Azospirillum brasilense: one gene and its partners. The main gene of each other region encodes a partner of the protein of the gene in region 3 in a complex. Links are inferred from orthologs where the notes say so. Each region holds a gene or a part of one and is shown on either strand. Other genes may lie near its edges. The genes, in order: cyoC, cyoD, ctaD and cyoA.

Region 1 (2,822 bases), on a different replicon or contig from region 3:
TCCTGTCCTACCTGGTGTGGCTGCACCACTTCTTCACCATGGGGTCGGGCGCCAGCGTGAACTCGTTCTTCGGCATCACGACGATGATCATCTCGATCCCGACGGGTGCGAAGATCTTCAACTGGCTGTTCACCATGTACCGCGGCCGCATCCGCTTTGAGCTGCCGATGATGTGGACCGTCGCCTTCATGCTGACCTTCGTGGTCGGCGGCATGACGGGCGTGCTGCTGGCCGTCCCGCCGGCGGACTTCGTCCTGCACAACAGCCTGTTCCTGATCGCCCACTTCCACAACGTCATCATCGGCGGCGTGCTGTTCGGCCTGTTCGCCGGCATCTACTACTGGTGGCCCAAGGCCTTCGGCTTCCGGCTCGACCCGTTCTGGGGCAAGGTCTCCTTCTGGTGCTGGGTGGTCGGCTTCTGGGTCGCCTTCATGCCGCTCTATGTTCTGGGCCTGATGGGCGTCACCCGCCGCCTGCGCGTGTTCGAGGACCCGTCGCTCCAGATCTGGTTCCAGATCGCCGCGGTGGGCGCCGTTCTGATCGCGGCGGGCATCGGTGCCTTCCTCCTCCAGATCGCCGTCAGCGTCTGGAAGCGCCGTGAGCTGGTCGACCGCACGGGCGACCCGTGGGACGGCCGCACCCTGGAATGGGCGACCTCCTCGCCGCCGCCGGACTACAACTTCGCCTTCACGCCGATGATCCACGACAACGACGCGTGGTGGGACATGAAGAAGCGCGGCTACAAGCGTCCGCTGGGCGGCTACAAGGCGATCCACATGCCCAGCAACAGCGGCACCGGCGTGATCCTGGCCGGGATCAGCGTGGTCCTCGGCTTCGCCCTGGTCTGGTACATCTGGTGGCTGGCGGCGGTGAGCTTCGTCGCCCTGCTGGCGGCGGCCATCCACCACACCTTCAACTATCACCGCGACTTCCACATCCCGGCGGACGTGGTGGTGCGGACCGAGAACGAGCGGACCCGTCTCCTCTCCGGGCAGGTGTAAAGCATGAGCACGACCCTGACAGCCGAGCGGCCCCGCAGCCAGGCTCCGGTGTTCCACGTTGTGGACGAGCACGCGCACCCCGAAGGCTCCAGCACCATGCTGGGCTTCTGGATCTACCTGATGAGCGACTGCCTCATCTTCGCGGTGCTGTTCGCGACCTACGGCGTGCTCGGCGGCAACTACGCCGCCGGGCCGTCGCCCAAGGACCTGTTCGACCTGCCGCTGGTGGCGCTGAACACCGCCATGCTGCTGTTCTCCTCCATCACCTATGGCTTCGCCATGCTGGCGATGGAGAAGGGGCGGGTGTCGCAGACCCAGCTGTGGCTGGCGGTGACCGGCCTGTTCGGCGCCGCCTTCCTGGCGATCGAACTCTACGAGTTCGCCCACCTGATCCACATCGGAGCGACCCCGCAGCGCAGCGCCTTCCTGTCGTCCTTCTTCACGCTGGTCGGCACCCACGGCCTGCACGTCACCTTCGGCCTCGTCTGGCTGGTGACGCTGATGGTGCAGGTCAACAAGCGCGGCCTGATCCCGGCCAACCGCCGGCGCCTGATGTGCCTCAGCCTGTTCTGGCACTTCCTGGACGTCATCTGGATCGGCGTCTTCACCTTCGTCTATCTGATGGGAATGCTGCGATGAGTTCTCACGCCGAACATCATTCCGGGCACCATGGGGCCGGGCATCACGACCACGGCCATGGGGAGCACGAGGGCGCCCACGGGACGCTCGGCAGCTACCTGATCGGCTTCGTCCTGTCGGTGATCCTGACGGTCATTCCCTTCTGGCTGGTCATGGACGGGACGATCCTGGACAAGAACATGACCGCGATCGCGATCATGGCGCTCGCCGCCGTCCAGGTCGTCGTCCACATGATCTTCTTCCTGCACATGAACGGACGTGCGGAAGGCGGGTGGACTATGCTGTCGATGATCTTCACGATCATCGTCGTTGTCATCATGCTGGCCGGTTCGCTGTGGGTGATGTACCACCTGAACACCAACATGATGCCGATCCACGACCCGAGCCAGTTGCCGTGACTGGCACGGCGACCCCCCGTCCGCGCCGGGGGCTGATCCTTCTCGGCGTCCTGGCGCTGGCGGGGGTCGCCGTCTTCACGTCGCTCGGCGTCTGGCAGGTCGAGCGGCTGTTCTGGAAGCTGGACCTGATCCAGCGGGTGGAGGAGCGGGCGCAGGCCGCCCCCGTTCCCGCCCCCGGCCCGGAGGACTGGCCAGCCGTCACGGCGGCCAGCCAGGAATACCGGCGGGTCGGCGTCACCGGGCGTTTCCTCAACGACAAGGAAACCCTGGTCCAGGCGGTGACCGAACGGGGCGGCGGCTTCTGGGTGCTGACACCCTTGCGCACCGACCGGGGCTTCACCGTCCTGATCAACCGGGGCTTCGTGCCGCCCGAGCGGCGCAGCACCGACAGCCGCCCCGACGGGCTGATCGATACGGACACCACCGTCATCGGCCTGCTGCGGGTGACCGAGCCGGGGGGCGGCTTCCTGCGTTCCAACGATTCCGCGCAGGACCGCTGGTACTCGCGCGACGTGGCGGCCATCGCGGCGGCCCGCGGCGTGACGGAGACGGCCCCTTACTTCATCGACGCCGAGGCCAGCCCGCCAAGCGGCCTTCCGGTCGGCGGGCTGACCGTCCTGAAGTTCCGGAACAACCACCTCGTGTATGCGGCGACATGGTTCGCCTTGGCGCTCATGCTGATCGCCGCGTCGCTCTATGTCGCGCGCAGTGAACGGCGCCGCCGGGGTTGAAGAAGTAGTCTCTTTTTCTTCATGGTCTTTCGGCAGGAGGGAAGTGGTTCCTC
Region 2 (6,075 bases), on a different replicon or contig from region 3:
CGCAGTGCCATGTCCCCCAGACCGTGGCGCAGCCCATCGTCCCGAACACCTTCAGGGACATGGACAGCCTCATCAGCCGCCCGTCGGACGGGGGTGACCGGCGATGAAGCTGCCCGATTTCCTGCTGCGGCCCTGGCGGATCATCGCGGGGCCGAGCCGTTACCTCAGCCTCGGCTTCCTGACGCTGGGCGGCTTCCTGGCCGGCGTGATGTTCTGGGGCGGCTTCAACACCGCCCTGGAGGTTACCAACACCGAGAAGTTCTGCACGAGTTGCCACGAGATGCGGGACAACGTGTTCGAGGAGTTGAAGACCACCATCCACTTCACCAACCGTTCCGGCGTGCGGGCGACCTGCCCGGACTGCCATGTCCCCCACAACTGGACCGACAAGATCGCCCGCAAGATGCAGGCGTCAAAGGAGGTCTGGGGCAAGATCTTCGGCACCATCAGCACACGCGATAAGTTCGTGGAGAAGCGGCGCGAGTTGGCCGAGCATGAATGGGCGCGGCTGAAAGCCAACAATTCCCTGGAATGCCGCAACTGCCACAGCGCGGAATCGATGGACATCACCAAGCAGGGGGCGCGGGCAGCGCGCATCCACCAGCAATATCTGTTCAGCGGGCAGCGCACCTGCATCGATTGCCACAAGGGCATCGCCCACCGCCTGCCGAACATGGACGGCGTCCCGCCGGGCTGGAGCGAGGCGTCAAACGATACGGGCAGCGATACGGACGACCCGCTCGGCCGCTGGCTGGCCGACGCCACGCCGGGACCGGCGAACCCGCATTGAGCGGGTGGTGAAATCCCCTCTCCCCGGGAGGGAGAGGGGCAAATCGGCGCCGTTACTCGGCCTTGCCGTTGACGGCGTCCTTGAGGGCCTTGCCGGCGGAGAACTTCGGCGCCTTGGAGGCGGCGATCTTGATCTCCGCACCGGTCTGCGGGTTGCGGCCCGTGCGCTCGCCGCGCTCGGCGATCTCGAACTGGCCGAAGCCCGGCAGCTTGACCGTCTCCCCCTTGACCAGCGCGTCCTGCAGGCTCTCCAGAACCGCGTCCAGCGCCTTGCCGGCGTCGGCCTTCGTGCCGCCCAGCTTGCCGGCGATCGCGTCGATGAGATCGGCCTTCGTCATTCCCAAATTCCCCTTGTTCGTGGCGGAACCCCAGCATGTTCCAGGGCTCCAGGCGCCTCTGACCTACCCTGCCGGGCGGCAGCGCGCAAGATGCTCCCGCCCGGAATCGACCGGGCGCGACGCTGTGACCCGCAAAAAGTCGGCGATTCCCGCCAATCCGGCGGATTCGACTATGCCGAACAGGCGAGCCATGCCCCAACAGACGTCAGTTGACCAAGTCAATTGACCAGGGCGGCCTTGACCAGCACGGCGGCGCTTTCCGTGGTGTCACGCTTGTCCAGCTTCTTGGCGACCTCTTCGATCTCGGCCACCGGCATGACCCGGCGGGCCTGCTTGGCCGCGGTGACGAGGCGGCGCTGCGCGAGGCGGACCTGATCGCCCAGTTCGGTCAGCGTCTGGTAAGCCTTGCGGCGGGCCTGGGTGTCGATGCTGCCGCTCGTCTCGGTCGCGCGTTCGGTCGCAGCAGCCAGATCCTTGCACGACTGGAGGTACGTGGAGATGGCGTCCGTCAAAAGACGGCGGGCCTCGGTCCGCGGATCGGAGGGGCTGCTGCTCGACGTGGAAAGAGACACTTCACACTGCTCCTTGCTGCTGCGTATGACACACGACTGTAACAGGCCGTGAAAAATGGGCGGAGTGGCGGCCATTGTCCAGCGGCCATGCGCATCCTTTGACCGACTGGACAGGGGAACGCCCGTTCAGGGCACCTGCTTCTTCTCCAGCTTGCGGGCCAGGGTGCGCCGGTGCATGCCCAGGCGGCGGGCGGTTTCGGAGATGTTGAACCCGGTTTCCGCCAGGGTTTCGTGGATGCGCTCCCACTCCAGCGTCTTCAGCGAGGTCGCCCGCGCCCCCAGCGCGATGGAGGGGTCGCCCTCCGTCCGTTCGAAGGCCGCCTCGATATCGTCGGTGTTGGACGGCTTGGCGAGGTAATGGCAGGCGCCCAGCTTGATCGCCTCGACCGCCGTGGCGATGCTGGCGAAGCCGGTGAGGACGACGATCCGCGTCTCCGGGTCGTTGGCGTGCAATTCCCGAACGCATTCCAGGCCGGAGCCGTTGCCCAGCTTCAGGTCCACCACCGCGTAGGCGAAAGGCACCGTCTCCAGCAGGGTCCGCAGCCCGTCCAGGCTGTCGCACCAGTAGACCTGATAGCCCCGGCGCTCGAAGGAGCGGCGCAGGACCTTGGCGAAGGCCGCGTCGTCCTCCACCAGCACGAGGGAACGGTCAATCTCCATGGCTCTCTCCCGCGGACAGGGCGGCGAGCGGCAGGGTCATGGTGACGGAGGCGCCGCCGCCGGGGCGGTTGCGCGCGGCGACCGAGCCGCCCAGTTTGCGCACCACGTTGACCACCAGGAAGAGGCCCAGCCCGCCGCCGGGCCGTCCCTTGCTCGACCGGTAGGGTTTGCCGAATTCCGCCAGCATCCGCTCCTCGAAGCCGGGGCCGGCGTCGTTGACGGTCAGGACGAGGCTGTCCCCCTGCCGCCCGGCGGCGATGCCGACCCAGCCGGGAGACACCTCGAGCGCGTTGTCCAGGACGTTGAAGATCACCTGCTTCAGCGCGAGGTCGGAGATGATCCCCTCCCGCGAGCGGACGCTGTTGTCGTAATCGACGCAGGCCGGGGAGCGGCTGTCTTTCCATTCCTCCACCAGATCGTCGAGGAAGGCGGTCACGGTGGTGCGCAGTGTGCCCTCCCCCCGCGCCTCGCCGGAAGATAGCAGGATGCCCGACACGATGGCCTTGCAGCGGTCGATCTGGTTCTGCATCTCGGCGATGTCCTCGGCCATGTCGGGATCGCCCTTGACCACCGGCATCCGCCGCCAGTCGTTCACGATCACCGACAGCGTGGCGAGCGGCGTCCCCAGCTCGTGCGCGGCGCCGGAGGCGAGCAGGCCGAGGCGCACGATGTGGTCCTCCTCCATGGAGCGTTGGCGCAGATCGGCCAGATGGGCGTCGCGGGCGCGCAAGTTGCGGGTGATCTGGGTGATGAAGGGAACGATCAGGCTGGCCGTCAGCACGAAGCACAGGAACATGCCCTGGATGTGCAGCCCCAGCAGAAGCCCCTCCAGCCCCGGCGGCAGGGCCAGCGGGCGGTAGGCGCCGATCAGGAAGGTGAAGCAGGCCGTGGCGACCAGCACCAGCGCCCAGGCCGACCACGCCTCCAGCAGCACCGCCCCCAGCGTAATCTGCAGCAGGTAGAGCGAAATGAACGGGTTGGACGCGCCGCCGCTGAGGTAGAGCTGCACCGTGAGGGCCGACACGTCGATCAGCAGCTCCAGGAACAGCTGTGTGTTCGACACCGACGTCTGGCGGCGCAGATGCAGGACGCTGGCGATGTTCAGCGCGACCAAAAACAGGATCACCGCGCCCATCTGGTCGAGCGGCAGGGTGATGCCCATCCGGTAGTGCACGATCAGGATCGTCACCACCTGTCCGGCGACGGCGAGCCAGCGCAACTGCACCAGCAGGAACAGGTTTTTCTTGTCGGTGGTGTCGCGCACGGAAAACGTCTGGCCCTTCGCCGGCTTCCTTCGGTCCCCATTCATATGGGCACGATACCCCGGCTTGGCAGCCTTGCCATGAACTCCGGGTGGCCTTGTCAGCACAAAAAAGCCGGGTGGAAGAGTCCACGAGGAACCACTTCCCTCCTGCCGAAAGACCATGAAGAAAAAGAGACTACTTCTTCAACCCCGGCGGCGCCGTTCACTGCGCGCGACATAGAGCGACGCGGCGATCAGCATGAGCGCCAAGGCGAACCATGTCGCCGCATACACGAGGTGGTTGTTCCGGAACTTCAGGACGGTCAGCCCGCCGACCGGAAGGCCGCTTGGCGGGCTGGCCTCGGCGTCGATGAAGTAAGGGGCCGTCTCCGTCACGCCGCGGGCCGCCGCGATGGCCGCCACGTCGCGCGAGTACCAGCGGTCCTGCGCGGAATCGTTGGAACGCAGGAAGCCGCCCCCCGGCTCGGTCACCCGCAGCAGGCCGATGACGGTGGTGTCCGTATCGATCAGCCCGTCGGGGCGGCTGTCGGTGCTGCGCCGCTCGGGCGGCACGAAGCCCCGGTTGATCAGGACGGTGAAGCCCCGGTCGGTGCGCAAGGGTGTCAGCACCCAGAAGCCGCCGCCCCGTTCGGTCACCGCCTGGACCAGGGTTTCCTTGTCGTTGAGGAAACGCCCGGTGACGCCGACCCGCCGGTATTCCTGGCTGGCCGCCGTGACGGCTGGCCAGTCCTCCGGGCCGGGGGCGGGAACGGGGGCGGCCTGCGCCCGCTCCTCCACCCGCTGGATCAGGTCCAGCTTCCAGAACAGCCGCTCGACCTGCCAGACGCCGAGCGACGTGAAGACGGCGACCCCCGCCAGCGCCAGGACGCCGAGAAGGATCAGCCCCCGGCGCGGACGGGGGGTCGCCGTGCCAGTCACGGCAACTGGCTCGGGTCGTGGATCGGCATCATGTTGGTGTTCAGGTGGTACATCACCCACAGCGAACCGGCCAGCATGATGACAACGACGATGATCGTGAAGATCATCGACAGCATAGTCCACCCGCCTTCCGCACGTCCGTTCATGTGCAGGAAGAAGATCATGTGGACGACGACCTGGACGGCGGCGAGCGCCATGATCGCGATCGCGGTCATGTTCTTGTCCAGGATCGTCCCGTCCATGACCAGCCAGAAGGGAATGACCGTCAGGATCACCGACAGGACGAAGCCGATCAGGTAGCTGCCGAGCGTCCCGTGGGCGCCCTCGTGCTCCCCATGGCCGTGGTCGTGATGCCCGGCCCCATGGTGCCCGGAATGATGTTCGGCGTGAGAACTCATCGCAGCATTCCCATCAGATAGACGAAGGTGAAGACGCCGATCCAGATGACGTCCAGGAAGTGCCAGAACAGGCTGAGGCACATCAGGCGCCGGCGGTTGGCCGGGATCAGGCCGCGCTTGTTGACCTGCACCATCAGCGTCACCAGCCAGACGAGGCCGAAGGTGACGTGCAGGCCGTGGGTGCCGACCAGCGTGAAGAAGGACGACAGGAAGGCGCTGCGCTGCGGGGTCGCTCCGATGTGGATCAGGTGGGCGAACTCGTAGAGTTCGATCGCCAGGAAGGCGGCGCCGAACAGGCCGGTCACCGCCAGCCACAGCTGGGTCTGCGACACCCGCCCCTTCTCCATCGCCAGCATGGCGAAGCCATAGGTGATGGAGGAGAACAGCAGCATGGCGGTGTTCAGCGCCACCAGCGGCAGGTCGAACAGGTCCTTGGGCGACGGCCCGGCGGCGTAGTTGCCGCCGAGCACGCCGTAGGTCGCGAACAGCACCGCGAAGATGAGGCAGTCGCTCATCAGGTAGATCCAGAAGCCCAGCATGGTGCTGGAGCCTTCGGGGTGCGCGTGCTCGTCCACAACGTGGAACACCGGAGCCTGGCTGCGGGGCCGCTCGGCTGTCAGGGTCGTGCTCATGCTTTACACCTGCCCGGAGAGGAGACGGGTCCGCTCGTTCTCGGTCCGCACCACCACGTCCGCCGGGATGTGGAAGTCGCGGTGATAGTTGAAGGTGTGGTGGATGGCCGCCGCCAGCAGGGCGACGAAGCTCACCGCCGCCAGCCACCAGATGTACCAGACCAGGGCGAAGCCGAGGACCACGCTGATCCCGGCCAGGATCACGCCGGTGCCGCTGTTGCTGGGCATGTGGATCGCCTTGTAGCCGCCCAGCGGACGCTTGTAGCCGCGCTTCTTCATGTCCCACCACGCGTCGTTGTCGTGGATCATCGGCGTGAAGGCGAAGTTGTAGTCCGGCGGCGGCGAGGAGGTCGCCCATTCCAGGGTGCGGCCGTCCCACGGGTCGCCCGTGCGGTCGACCAGCTCACGGCGCTTCCAGACGCTGACGGCGATCTGGAGGAGGAAGGCACCGATGCCCGCCGCGATCAGAACGGCGCCCACCGCGGCGATCTGGAACCAGATCTG
Region 3 (6,237 bases):
GAACATCACGCCCAGGATGGACACGAAGCCGAGGGCTGCCAGCAGCCAGCCGCCGCCGTGCATGTAAATGACCATGCCCGTCGCGAACAGCCCGGCCGCGAAGGCGCCAAGCAGGGGCCAGGGGCTCGGCTTCACCAGATGGTAAGGATGCGGGATGCCGGAGCCCTCGCCCGCGCCGTGCGCGGAGGCTGGGGGATGCGGCATGTGCGCGTGCGTGATGTCGGCCATCGTCTCTTTCCAACCCCGGTTTGTTTCGCCCGATTTCTTCGTTCAGCCCTAATTCTCTGTTCAGACTGTCTCTTTTTAAACTGCGTCCTCAGTTCGCCGCGGTCCCGGTGCCTTTCGCACCCGCGGCCTGCGTCGCGTGCTGCGCCAGCACCTGGGTCTCGTCCTTGGCGCGGAAGAAGGTGTAGGACAGCGTGATGGTGGTCACGTCCTCCATCGCCGGATCGTCGGCCAGCGCCGGATCGACGAAGAAGGCCACCGGCATGTCCACCGACTGACCGGGCTCCAGCACCTGCTCGGTGAAGCAGAAGCACTCGATCTTGTTGAAGTACTTGCCGGCCTTGTCCGGCGTGACGTTGTAGAGCGCGGTGCCCACGGTGGCCCGGTCGGTCCGGTTGGCGGCCTGATAGGCGGCCAACCCCATCTCGCCCAGCTTCACCGCCAGTTCCTTCTGCTCCGGCTTGAAGCGCCAGGGCAGCGACTGGTTCACGTCGGCGTTGAAGCGGACCTTGATGACGCGGTCGACCTGCCGCGCCGGTGCTGCGTCGGCCCGCTGGGTGGTGCCGCCGAAGCCGGTCACCTGACAGAACAGCGCGTAGAGCGGCACCGAGGCGTAGGCCAGCCCGACCATCCCGAAGACGAGGCCGAACAGCCCGGCCATGAACAGGCGGTTCTTCCGCCGGAGCCCCTTGTCGCTTTCAGGCCGGTCGCTCATGGCGCCGCTTCCTCCCTGCCGTTTGTCCGCTTGGCGTTCCGTGGTCAGTGACCGCCCATCCGCACCAGCGTGATGACGTAGAACATCACCACCAGCCCGATCAGCGCGGCCAGAACCGCGTAGTTGCGCCCGCGCAGACGCTTGCGGCGTTCCTCGTGGGATTCATCCATGATCGTCATGCCCCGCCTCCGGTCGTCAGGATTCCGGTCACCAGATGCTCGCCCATCAGCAGGGCGAACAGCAGGAACAGGTAGAGGATCGAGAAGCCGAACATCTGCTTGGCCGGCTTGTCGTCGGTGGCGCGCAGCACGCGGACCGCGCACAGCACGAAGAAGGCGCCCAGCAGGCTCGACCCGATCAGATAGGCAAGACCGCCAATGCCCAGGAAGTACGGCGCCACGGCGACCGGCAGCAGGACCAGCGTGTAGGCCAGCATCTGCCGCTTGGTGGCGTCGGGACCGGCGACCACCGGCATCATCGGCACCCCGGCGCGCGTGTAGTCGCCGTTGCGGAACAGCGCCAGCGCCCAGAAATGCGGCGGCGTCCACAGGAAGATCAGCAGGAACAGCAGGATCGAGGGCAACTCCACCCCGCCCGTCACCGCCGCCCAGCCGATCATCGGCGGAAAGGCGCCGGCCGCTCCGCCGATCACGATGTTCTGCGGAGTCCGCCGCTTCAGCCACATCGTGTAGACGAAGACGTAGAAGCCAATGGTCATCGCCAGCAGCGCCGATGCCGCCCAATTGACCGCCAACCCCATCACCACGACCGACGCCGCGGCCAGGATCACCCCGAAGGCCAGCGCGTTGTCCGGCTCCACCCGACCCGACGGGATCGGGCGGCGGACGGTGCGCGACATAACCGCGTCGATGTCGCGGTCGTACCACATGTTGATGGCGCCCGAGGCCCCGGCTCCGACCGCGATGCACAGCACCGCCACCGCCGCCAGCACGGGATGGATGTGGCCGGGCGCCAGCACGATGCCGGCCAGCCCGGTGAACACCACGAGCGACATCACCCGCGGCTTCAGCAACTCGATGTAGTCACCCGGCGTCGATCCGGAGACCGGACCTGTCGAGACCCGTTCAATGCTCAGGTCCGTCATACTTCACTATCCTCCGGCCGGAGAGAGCTTCCCGGCTCCCCCGGCGTCATGGCCACGACCGATGGGTCACGACCGATGGTCACTTCACCTGCGGCAGCGTTTCGAAGGCGTGGAACGGCGGGGGCGAACTCACGGTCCACTCCAGCGTGCCGGCCTGCGGTCCCCAATAGGCGGCCTCGACCTTTTCGCCGCTGCGCAGGGTCTTGTACGCGATCCACACGAAGAGAAGCGTGGACGCAAAGGAGAGATACGCCCCGAACGAGGAAACCATGTTCCAGCCGGCGTAGGCGTCTGGATAGTCCGGGATGCGGCGCGGCATGCCGGCCAGACCCAGGAAATGCTGCGGGAAGAAGACCAGGTTCACGCCGATGAAGGTCGTCCAGAAGTGAACCTTGCCCCAGAACTCCGGATACTGGCGCCCCGACATCTTGCCGATCCAGTAGTACCAGCCGGCAAAGATCGAGAAGACCGCGCCCAGCGACAGCACGTAGTGGAAGTGCGCGACGACGTAGTAGGTGTCGTGCAGCACGATGTCCATGCCGCCGTTGGCCAGCACCACGCCGGTTACGCCGCCGACGGTGAACAGGAAGATGAAGCCGAGCGCCCACAGCATCGGCACCTTGAACTCGATCGACCCGCCCCACATGGTGGCGATCCAGGAGAAGATCTTCACGCCCGTCGGCACCGCGATGATCATCGTGGCGGCGGTGAAGTAGGCCTTGGTGTCGACGTCCAGCCCCACCGTGTACATGTGGTGCGCCCACACCACGAAGCCGACCACGCCGATGGCGACCATCGCGTAGGCCATGCCCAGGTAGCCGAAGACCGGCTTGTGCGAGAAGGTCGAGACGATGTGGCTGATGATGCCGAAGGCCGGCAGGATCATGATGTAGACTTCGGGGTGGCCGAAGAACCAGAACAGGTGCTGGAACAGGATCGGGTCGCCGCCGCCCTCCGGGTTGAAGAAGCTGGTGCCGAAGTTGCGGTCGGTCAGCAGCATGGTGATGGCGCCGCCCAGCACCGGCACGGCCAGCAGCAGCAGGAAGGCCGTCACCAGCATCGCCCACACGAACAGCGGCATCTTGTGCAGCGTCATGCCCGGCGCGCGCATGTTGAAGATGGTGGTGATGAAGTTCACCGCACCCAGGATCGACGAGGCACCCGCGAGGTGAAGGGCGAAGATCGCCATGTCCACCGACGGCCCGCTGTGGCCCAGCGGCGAGGACAGCGGCGGATAGATCGTCCAGCCGGTGCCTGCACCCTGCCCCACGAAGGCGGAGCCCAGCAGCAGCAGGAAGGCCGGGACGATCAGCCAGAAGCTGATGTTGTTCAGCCGCGGGAAGGCCATGTCTGGCGCACCGATCATCAGCGGCACGAACCAATTTCCGAAGCCGCCGATCAGCGCCGGCATCACCACGAAGAACACCATGATCAGGCCGTGCGCGGTGATCAGCACGTTCCAGACCTGCCCGTCGCTGACGAACTGCAGGCCCGGCGACTGGAGTTCCAGCCGCATGATGACCGAGAACAACCCGCCGATCAGCCCGGCGATCACCGAGAAGATCAGGTAGAGCGTCCCGATGTCCTTGTGGTTCGTGGAGAAGAACCAACGCTCGACGAAGCCCGGCATGTGGTGGTCATGGTCATGCCCGTGGCCGTGTCCCTGCGCTTCCCCCGGATTGGCGTTTGCCATGTCTCTAAACCCTCGCGTCGGCGGAATGATTTTTCTTTGAGGTGCCGCTGCATCCAAAGCATGAGGCTTACTGGACGGCCCCGGCGGACGGTGCCTCGGCAACGTCGCGCTTGGTGTCGGGGGCGCCGTAAGCGGTCTTGGCCTTCTCGACCCACTGGTTGAAGGCCTCCTTCGAGACGGCCTCGACCGCGATCGGCATGAAGGCGTGGTTCACGCCGCAGATCTCGGAACACTGGCCGTAATAGACGCCTTCCTTCTCGATCCGCACCCACGTCTCGTTGGCGCGGCCCGGCACGGCGTCCTTCTTCACGCCGAAGCTCGGCACCGCCCAGGAATGGATGACGTCGCCCGCGGTGACCAGCACGCGCACGGTCGTGCCGACCGGCAGGATCACGCGGTTGTCGACCTCCAGCAGGCGCTTCTGGCCGGGCTTCAACTCCGAATCCTGGACCATGTAGCTGGAGAAGGCGATGTTGCCGTGGTCGGGATACTCATAGTCCCAGAACCACTGCCGTCCCGTGACCTTGATGGTCATCTCCGCCTCCGGCACCCGCTCGGCCTGATAGAGCAGCTTGAAGGACGGCACGGCGATGACGATCAGGATGATGACCGGAATGACCGTCCAAGCGATCTCCAGCACCGTGTGGTGCGAGGTGGTGGACGGCACGGCGTTCTTCTTGGCGTTGAAGCGCAGCGCCACCCAGGCCAGCAGCCCCGCCACGAAAATGACGATGGCGACGATGATCACCGTCAGCAGGTCGTGGAACGAGTCCATGGCGTGCTTGACCGGGGTGGCTGCCTCCTGAAGCCCCAATTGCCAGGGGTGGGGTTCGGCGGCGGAACCGGTCGCGGCAAATCCACACAAAGATGTCAGCGCCGCCAGAACGGCAGCGTTCAGGGTCTGCGTCTTCATCCCCACCCTCTTCGTTGTCCGCCGCCCGCGGTCGCGGACGGCGGTCGTCCCTTCCCGCCGGACCCGCCTTCGCCCCTGTTTCCCTGGTGCGTTCCACCCCTGTCGGGCGGTTGCGCGTCCGGGCGTTGCGACGGTGCCGGTCTATGCAGGGATCGTGCCGTTTGTGGGTGGCACGGTCCCCGCAGCGCGAGCTTAACCCTGCACTGCGCTTGGGTACAAGTCAGGCGTCCCTACACGAAGGACATAGGCGCAATGCCGGTTTCAAGCCCGCATCAGAACAGAAGTTGAGCTTCCGTATCGGCTTCGCACTGCGACAAGCTGTCGCAGTTTGATGGTACAGCGAATTGTCTCGGAAAATCAAGTTTTTAGGCTTGCACGTCCCTTGTGTGGGGCGCAAGCGACCTTGCGCGGACGGCGCCATCCGGTCGCCGTTTGCGCTGCGGTAACCCACCACCGTGTTGGGACGCAAAAGTTCCGCGGCCGTCAGTGCCCGCTGGTGATGACCTTGCGGATTCGGCGCACGCCGGACCAGACGAAGGCGATGACGATGGGAATCATCAGGCCAACGAGCAGGTCGGGATCGACTTTCATCCCGAGTCCCTTCACGCCCTTTGCGGCGTAGCCGACGATGCCGACGAGGTAGTAGCTGATCGCCACCACCGACAGCCCCTCCACCGTCTCCTGCAGGCGGAGCTGCAGCTGCGCCCGCTTGTCCATGGAGAGGAGAAGCTCAGCGTTCTGTCCCTCCACGGCGATCTCCACGCGGGTGCGCAGCAGGTCGCTGGCGCGGGCCACGCGCTGGGACAGCGCCTGCAGCCGCGATTCCACCGCCTCGCAGGTGCGGATCGCCGGGGCGAGGCGGCGGTCCATGAACTCGCCCACCGTGGGCAGCCCCTCGATGCGGATCTCGCGCAACTCGACGATGCGCTTTTCCACGAGGTTGTAGTAAGCCCGCGCCGCGCCGAAGCGGTAGGCGGTCTCCGCCGCGATCTGCTCGGTCTGGGCGGCCAGCAGGGTCAGCCGGTCGAGCAGTTCCCGCTCGTCGTCCAGGCCGCGCAGGGTGGCGATGCGGGTGGTCAGGTCGGCCAGATCGGCCTCGATCGGGCCGATGCGCGGCAGCACGCCGCGCGCCACCGGCAGCGCCAGCAGCGCCATCACCCGGTAGGTCTCGATCTCCAGCAGGCGCTGCACGACGCGGCCCGCCTGGTTGGAGGTCATCGCGTGGTCGGCGATCAGGATGCGCGAGAAGCCGTCGCCATGGATGCGGAAGTCGGTCCAGGCCGTCGCCGCCCGCCCGGAGATGCGCGTGCCGATGTAGCTCGGCGAGCCAAACATCGCCGTCAGCATGTTGGCCGAGGGCTCCGGCGATTCGGCATCGAGGACGGCGACATGGACGCCGACCATCAGCTCGCCCGGCAGCCCGGCCAGCCATTCCTTGGGCACCGCGTTCAGCGCCGGTTCCAGGAAGGGATCGACCAACACGTTCGCCGGGGACACGGCGTTGGGACGGAAGACGGTCCAGGTGGAAAATTCGGTGTGGCGCTCCCACTTCAGGCGGAAGCTGCCGAAGGAGCCGCTGTAATGGG
Region 4 (6,140 bases), on a different replicon or contig from region 3:
GATGTAGACTTCCGGGTGGCCCCAGATCCAGATCAGGTTCACGTACATCATCGGGCTGCCGCCGAGATCGTTCGTGAAGAAGTTCGTGCCGACATAGCGGTCCAGCGACAGCAGGACCAGCGTGGCGGTCAGGATCGGGAAGGAGGCGACGATCAGCACGTTGGTGCAGAGCGACGTCCAGGTGAAGACCGGCATCTTCATCATGGTCATGCCGGGGGCGCGCATCTTGACGATCGTGCAGATCAGGTTGATGCCGGACAATGTTGTTCCGACACCGGCGATCTGCAACGCCCAGATGTAATAGTCGACACCCGTCTCAGGGCTGTAGGCGATGTTGGACAGCGGCGGATAGGCCAGCCAGCCGGTGCGCGCGAACTCGCCGACGAACAGCGAGACCATGATCAGCACCGCACCGCCCACCGTCATCCAGAAGCTGAAGTTGTTCAGGAACGGGAAGGACACGTCGCGGGCGCCGATCTGCAGCGGCACCACGTAGTTCATCAGGCCCGTGACGAAGGGCATCGCCACGAAGAAGATCATGATGACGCCGTGGGCGGTGAAGATCTGGTCGTAATGGTGCGCGTTGAGGTAGCCCTCGCTGCCGCCGAAGGCGATGGCCTGCTGGAGGCGCATCATGATGGCGTCGGCGAAACCGCGCAGAAGCATGATCAGGCCCAGCACCATGTACATGATGCCGATGCGCTTGTGGTCGACGGTGGTGAACCACTCCTTCCAGAGATAGCCCCCACAACCGGAAATAGCTCAGCGCCGCGACGAGCGCGATGCCGCCCAGCACGACCGCGACGAAGGTCGCGACCACGATGGGCTCGTGATAGGGGAAGGACTCCAGGGTCAGACGCCCGAAGAGCGGATGGGTGGCGACGGTCGATGTGTCTAGCATGGCGGTTGGCCGCTCAGGGATTGGCCGTCAGCCGCGGCCCGAACACGGAGGCGGGCGCGGAGATCGGCGTGATGGAGGAGCGCGGCAGACCCGCGCCGGAAATCGGAGACTCGTCGGCGGGAGCGTTCAGCACGCCGAGCGACGACTCGACGGCGCGGCCGGTCAGTTCCTCGGTCGAGCAGATGCCCGCCACATAGACCGGCGCCGGGCCGAGAACGGCGGTGCCGCGGCGGGACAGCTTGTCGTGCATCAGCGGCATCACGTTGTCGATGCCGGCCAGGCCGAGGCCGCCCTTGGCGTCGATGGCCATCATGTCGTGCATGCACATCTTGCCCGGCTCGACGCACATCCCAACGATGGCCTTGAACAGGCCCGAGTCGACAGCGCCGTAACGGCGCACCGGCTCGTTCTCGCTGGGACGCTCAAGCTGGAGATAGCCGTCGCGGTCGAGCTTGCCACCGCCCGCCTTGATGTCCGCCACCCACTTGTCGAAGCCGTCGGCGGCCAGACCGTGGAAGGTGAAGCGCATGTGCGAGAAGCCGGCGCCGCTGTAGTTGGCGGAGAAGCCCTTGTAGCTGCCCGGCTCGTTGATGACGGCGTGCAGCTTCGTCTCCATGCCGGCCATGGCGTAGATCTGCCCGGCGAGCGCCGGGATGTAGAAGGAGTTCATCACCGTCGAGGAGGTGATGTTGAAGCGGATCGGGCGGTCCACCGGGGCGGCCACCTCGTTCACCGTGGCGATGCCGTATTCCGGGTAGATGAACAGCCACTTCCAGTCGAGCGCCACGACGTTGACGTCGAGCATCTTGGTGTCGGCCGGAACCGGGCGCCCGGCGGCGATGCGGTCGAGCGGGCGGTAGGGGTCGAGCAGGTGGGTCGCCATCCAGGTGAGGGCGCCCAGGCAGATGATGATGAGCAGCGGGGCCGCCCAGATCACCAGCTCCAACTGCGTCGAATGGTCCCAATCCGGGTCGTAGTCGGCCGTGCTATTCGACTGGCGGTAGCGCCACGCGAACAGCACCGTCAGCACCATCACCGGAATGATGATGAGAAGCATCAGGAGGGTGGAAATGGTGATGAGGTTGGCCTGTTGGCTCGCCACGTCGCCGGACGGGCTCATCACCACAAGGTTGCAGCCGCTCAAAACCGCCATCAGCGGCAGGAGGGCCAAGGCGCGGAAACGGGTCAAGGCAGGACCTGTCAGCAGGGGTTCGCTTTGGATTTGGGCGAAGAGCTAACCCCCACGGGCCGGGTCGGACATTGGACAATTTGTCCAATGCGCCGCGATTCCGCGCAGCCATTGACGCACATCAAGGCAATGCGTCCATGGGCGTGGCAGAATGCCGTTGCGGTGCCTATTTAATTCCCTCTGACGCAATTGCCAGACGGTGGGGGGACCATGGGATCATCGACCACGGCGACCGAACGGGACGCAAGGCTGGTCAATGCCCGCGACCACAGGGTGAATCCCGGTGAAATCGCGATTGGCGTCATCATCGGACGGACGTCCGAATTCTTCGATTTTTTCGTTTACGCCATCGCTTCGGTGATCGTCTTCCCGAAGCTGGTCTTTCCCTATCTTGACCCGCTGACCGGAACGTTGTGGTCCTTCGCGATTTTCGCGCTGGCCTTCGTCGCCCGCCCGGTGGGCAGCATGCTGTTCATGGCCATCGACCGTGCCCACGGGCGCGGCGCCAAGCTGACCCTGTCCCTGTTCCTGCTGGGGACCTCGACGGTCGCCATCGCCTTCCTGCCGAGCTACGAGCAGATCGGCGCGGCGGCGATCTGGCTGCTGGCGGCGGCCCGCATCGGCCAGGGCCTGGCGCTGGGCGGCGCCTGGGACGGCCTCGCCTCGCTGCTGGCGCTGAACGCGCCGGAGAACCGCCGCGGCTGGTACGCGATGATTCCGCAGCTTGGCGCCCCCATCGGGCTGATCGTGGCGAGCGCCCTCTTCGCCTATTTCGCCGGCAACCTGTCGGCTGAGGATTTCTTCAGCTGGGGCTGGCGCTACCCGTTCTTCGTGGCCTTCGCCATCAACGTGGTGGCGCTGTTCGCGCGGCTGCGCATTGTGGTGACGCCGGAATACACCCACCTGTTCGAAAGCCGCGAGCTTCAGCCGGTCCCGGTGACCGAGATGCTGCGCAACGAGGGCATGCGCGTCGTGCTGGGCGCCTTCGCCCCGCTGGCCAGCTTCGCGCTGTTCCACATGGTCACCGTCTTCCCGCTGTCCTGGATCTTCCTCTACACGCAGGACACGCCGGCGGACTTCCTGTTGATCGAGGTGGTCGGGGCCTTCTTCGGTCTGGGGGCCATCATCGCCTCCGGCTGGATCGCCGACCGCATCGGCCGCCGCACCCTGTTGGGAAGCTGCGCTGCGGCCATCGCGGTGTTCAGCGGCGTGGCGCCCTTGCTGCTGAACGGCGGGCCGCTGGGCGAGTTGGTCTTCATGATCGTCGGCTTCGTGATCCTGGGCCTGTCCTTCGGCCAGTCGTCCGGCGTGGTCGCGTCAGGCTTCACCCAGCGCTACCGCTACACCGGCGCGGCCATCACCTCGGACCTCGCCTGGCTGTTCGGGGCGGGCTTCGCGCCGCTGGTGGCGCTGGTGCTGTCTGCCAACTACGGCCTGTTCTCGGCCGGCGCCTACCTGCTGTCGGGTGCGGTCTGCACGTTGCTGGCCCTTTGGCTCAACAAGACGCTGGCGAAGTGACCTGAGTAAACGCCGGGAACCGGATCAGCCTCACCCTTGCGGGATGCGGCTGATCCGGTTCCGTTTTCTCACACAGAAGGCGCAGGACGACGAGTGGCGCTTGGCCGGGCCCGGCCGTCCACAAATCTTAGAGTTTGTGAGCCGCCGCACAGCGCCGGCCAGCAGCGCGGTCCGAATGAAAAGCGCGCAGGCTGGCACAAGGCACCCGGGTGCCTTTCATCAGGCCACCAGAGAGATCCCCAAAATTGCCCACTCGAACGCGCTTCGCTACCCGGCAGCGGTACGCCGTAATCCCGCGCGGCGGCTACCCCCGACTTTAATCGTCGTTAAGAGATCGGCGTGCATCCTGCCCTTACACACAGATCGGCAGGTCATCATGTCCCAGTACAATCCCGCTGTCGGCACCACCGAGACCGCTTCCTTCCCGCTCCCCCTCACCGCTCCGGCCCCGGCCAAGAAGCTGCGCGGCCTGCCGCTGGTCGCCCTGTGGGGCGGGCTGATCGCCGCTCCCTGGGTCATCCTTTACCAAGCCACCAAGCTGATGTTCTGAAACCGGCGGTCTTAGGCCGACAGCTCGGCCATGATCTCCGGCACCTGAGCCAGCAGCTCGCGGGCCAGGAAGCCCAGCGGGCCGCGGCGGGCCAGACGGTTGCCCGCCTCGCCATGCAGATGGACTCCCCAGATCGCCGCCTGGGCCGGGTCGGCGCCCCGCGCGGCCAGCCCGGCGATGACGCCCGCCAGCGTGTCGCCCGATCCAGACGTGGCAAGACCGACATTGCCGCCATCATAGGCCCACATGTGCCCGTCCGGCGTGGCGATGTGGGTGCAGGCGCCCTTCAGCACGACGATGACCTTGTGAAGGTCCGCGACGCGGCGGGCGGCGGCGGGCGGGTCGGCCTCCACCTCCTCCCGGCTGACTCCGGACAGGCCGGCCATCTCGCCGGCGTGCGGCGTGATGATCGTCCGCCCGCCGCGGCGGCACAGCGCTTCGTTGGCATTGTCCAGCCCCATCAGCGCCTCCGCGTCGATGACCAGAACGGGGCCGCCCTCCCCGTCCAGCCCGCCGATCAGCGCGCCGGTCAGGTCGGCGACCGCAAGCTTGTCCATCATGCCGGGACCGATCAGCACCGCGGTGCAGCGGGCCGCCCGCTCGCACAGCGTGCCCACGCAGTCAGGGGCGATGCCCCCCTCCGCCGTCTCATGCAGGCCGAGCACCAGGGCCTCCGGCACGGCGAGCCCGAGATGCGGGGCCACGCTGCGGCAGGTCGCCATCTGGAGTTTGCCCGCCCCGGCGCGCAGCGCCGCCGTTCCGGCCAGCAGCACGGCGCCCGGCACCTCCACGCTGCCGCCAATGACCAGCACCCGGCCCCGCCCGTCCTTGTCGGCGCCGTCGCCGGGGTGGGGAAGCGGCATGGAGCGCAGCAGGTCGCGGGTAACCGGAATCGAGTCGCTCATCGGAAAATTGCTCATCGGACGGCCGCGTTGGCGTCGGGTTCGGCGGTCAGCGGCGCCCCGGCCACCTCCAGCGGGGCGACGAAGTTGTAACGGCGAAGCTGCATCCGCCCGCTGTGCCCCTGGGCGGGATCGAAGGCGTATTCGGTGACCCCGCAATTCGCAACGTCGCCCTCGCGGTCGATGGCGAGGATCTGCTCCTCCGTCATGCCCTCCAACAGGTAGCGCAGGCACAGCACGACGACCTGATGGCTGACCACCAGCACGCGCTGCCCGCCATGGTGCAGGCTGATGGTGTCGAGCGCGCTGCGCAGCCGCAGGATCACATCGCACCAGCTCTCCCCGGCCGGCGGGCGGAAGTAGAACTTGCCGAGGAAGCGGCGGAACTCCGCCTGCTCCGGGTGCTCCTGCGCGATGCCCAGCCCGGTCAGCCGATCGAGGATGCCGAACTCCTTCTCGCGCAGCCGCTCGTCCACCACGAACTCCGTGGGTTCAACCGGCAGGCCGCCCCCGGCGTGGATGATCTCCGCCGTGCGTCGGGCGCGCAGATAAGGGGAGGTCAGAACCACGTCGGGCCGTTCGCCCGGCGGCAGCGCGGCGAACCAGCGCGCCAGCGCTTCGGACTGCTGCTCCCCCTGGCGGCTGAGCGGCACGTCGACGTCGCGCTCCGCGATGTCGATCCGCCCCAGCCCGGCGGCGTAGGCGGCGTCGCGCGCGACGTTCCCGGCGCTCTCCCCGTGACGGACGACCCAGAGCCTCTGCGGCCAGCGCTGCTGCATGGTGAACGACCCCTTCCCGCCTCAACCAAGGCTTTCAACGGGAAAAAGGCCGTTCCGTCACGCAGCAGCCCGTCATTCCGCGATCAGGCCGCGATCAGGCCGCGATCAGGCCGTCCGGCGCTCGAAGATGCGTTCGGCCGTGGACTTGCCGGGCCGCCAGGGCACGATGCTGATTGGGGCCGTCGGGTCGAGGCTGCCGTTCGCCCGCAGGCAATCGATGGCGGCCAGCGGCTCGTCCCCGTGGGGCAGGCCGGGCTGTTCGAGCAGATACCGGCGGTGGTTGTCGGTCACCGCCCAGCCC

What was found.
Region 1: the proteins of ctaD (region 3) and cyoC are in contact, whole or in part, in a solved structure (PDB 7CUB), measured with the Escherichia coli proteins. The link is inferred for Azospirillum brasilense from one-to-one orthologs.
Region 2: the proteins of ctaD (region 3) and cyoD are in contact, whole or in part, in a solved structure (PDB 7CUB), measured with the Escherichia coli proteins. The link is inferred for Azospirillum brasilense from one-to-one orthologs.
Region 4: the proteins of ctaD (region 3) and cyoA are in contact, whole or in part, in a solved structure (PDB 7CUB), measured with the Escherichia coli proteins. The link is inferred for Azospirillum brasilense from one-to-one orthologs.

Annotation. Positions count from the first base shown.
Region 1 is NZ_CP059452.1:607,123-609,944, reverse strand. The notes cover bases 5-2,822. They hold cyoC (cytochrome o ubiquinol oxidase subunit III), read left to right. Parts: upstream 5-1,004; coding sequence 1,005-1,640; downstream 1,641-2,822. Other genes in these bases: H1Q64_RS29205 (SURF1 family protein), read left to right, coding at 2,035-2,769; cyoD (cytochrome o ubiquinol oxidase subunit IV), read left to right, coding at 1,637-2,038. UniProt on the Escherichia coli protein: Cytochrome bo(3) ubiquinol terminal oxidase is the component of the aerobic respiratory chain of E.coli that predominates when cells are grown at high aeration.
Region 2 is NZ_CP059452.1:603,370-609,444, forward strand. What follows is about bases 3,239-6,075. They hold cyoD (cytochrome o ubiquinol oxidase subunit IV), read right to left. Parts: upstream 4,940-6,075; coding sequence 4,538-4,939; downstream 3,239-4,537. Other genes in these bases: H1Q64_RS29200 (ATP-binding protein), read right to left, coding at 3,239-3,623; H1Q64_RS29205 (SURF1 family protein), read right to left, coding at 3,807-4,541; cyoC (cytochrome o ubiquinol oxidase subunit III), read right to left, coding at 4,936-5,571. Outside these bases: H1Q64_RS29175 (nitrate reductase cytochrome c-type subunit), read left to right, coding at 1-107; H1Q64_RS29180 (NapC/NirT family cytochrome c), read left to right, coding at 104-790; H1Q64_RS29185 (HU family DNA-binding protein), read right to left, coding at 843-1,127; H1Q64_RS29190 (hypothetical protein), read right to left, coding at 1,346-1,699; H1Q64_RS29195 (response regulator transcription factor), read right to left, coding at 1,826-2,359; more of H1Q64_RS29200, read right to left, coding at 2,349-3,238. UniProt on the Escherichia coli protein: Cytochrome bo(3) ubiquinol terminal oxidase is the component of the aerobic respiratory chain of E.coli that predominates when cells are grown at high aeration.
Region 3 is NZ_CP059449.1:1,992,177-1,998,413, reverse strand. What follows is about bases 1,432-4,430. They hold ctaD (cytochrome c oxidase subunit I), read right to left. Parts: upstream 3,739-4,430; coding sequence 2,125-3,738; downstream 1,432-2,124. Other genes in these bases: coxB (cytochrome c oxidase subunit II), read right to left, coding at 3,806-4,430; cyoE (heme o synthase), read right to left, coding at 1,432-2,045. Outside these bases: H1Q64_RS09455 (cytochrome c oxidase subunit 3), read right to left, coding at 1-228; H1Q64_RS09450 (cytochrome c oxidase assembly protein), read right to left, coding at 317-940; H1Q64_RS33810 (hypothetical protein), read right to left, coding at 985-1,119; more of cyoE, read right to left, coding at 1,116-1,431; more of coxB, read right to left, coding at 4,431-4,651; H1Q64_RS09430 (DUF3422 family protein), read right to left, coding at 5,135-6,237. UniProt on the Escherichia coli protein: Cytochrome bo(3) ubiquinol oxidase is the terminal enzyme in the aerobic respiratory chain of E.coli that predominates when cells are grown at high aeration.
Region 4 is NZ_CP059452.1:610,051-616,190, forward strand. The notes cover bases 3-2,904. They hold cyoA (ubiquinol oxidase subunit II), read right to left. Parts: upstream 2,091-2,904; coding sequence 915-2,090; downstream 3-914. Other genes in these bases: H1Q64_RS29230 (MFS transporter), read left to right, coding at 2,301-2,904. Also shown: more of H1Q64_RS29230, read left to right, coding at 2,905-3,608; H1Q64_RS29235 (hypothetical protein), read left to right, coding at 3,985-4,158; H1Q64_RS29240 (NAD(P)H-hydrate dehydratase), read right to left, coding at 4,170-5,063; H1Q64_RS29245 (histidine phosphatase family protein), read right to left, coding at 5,075-5,839; H1Q64_RS29250 (hypothetical protein), read right to left, coding at 5,945-6,140. UniProt on the Escherichia coli protein: Cytochrome bo(3) ubiquinol terminal oxidase is the component of the aerobic respiratory chain of E.coli that predominates when cells are grown at high aeration.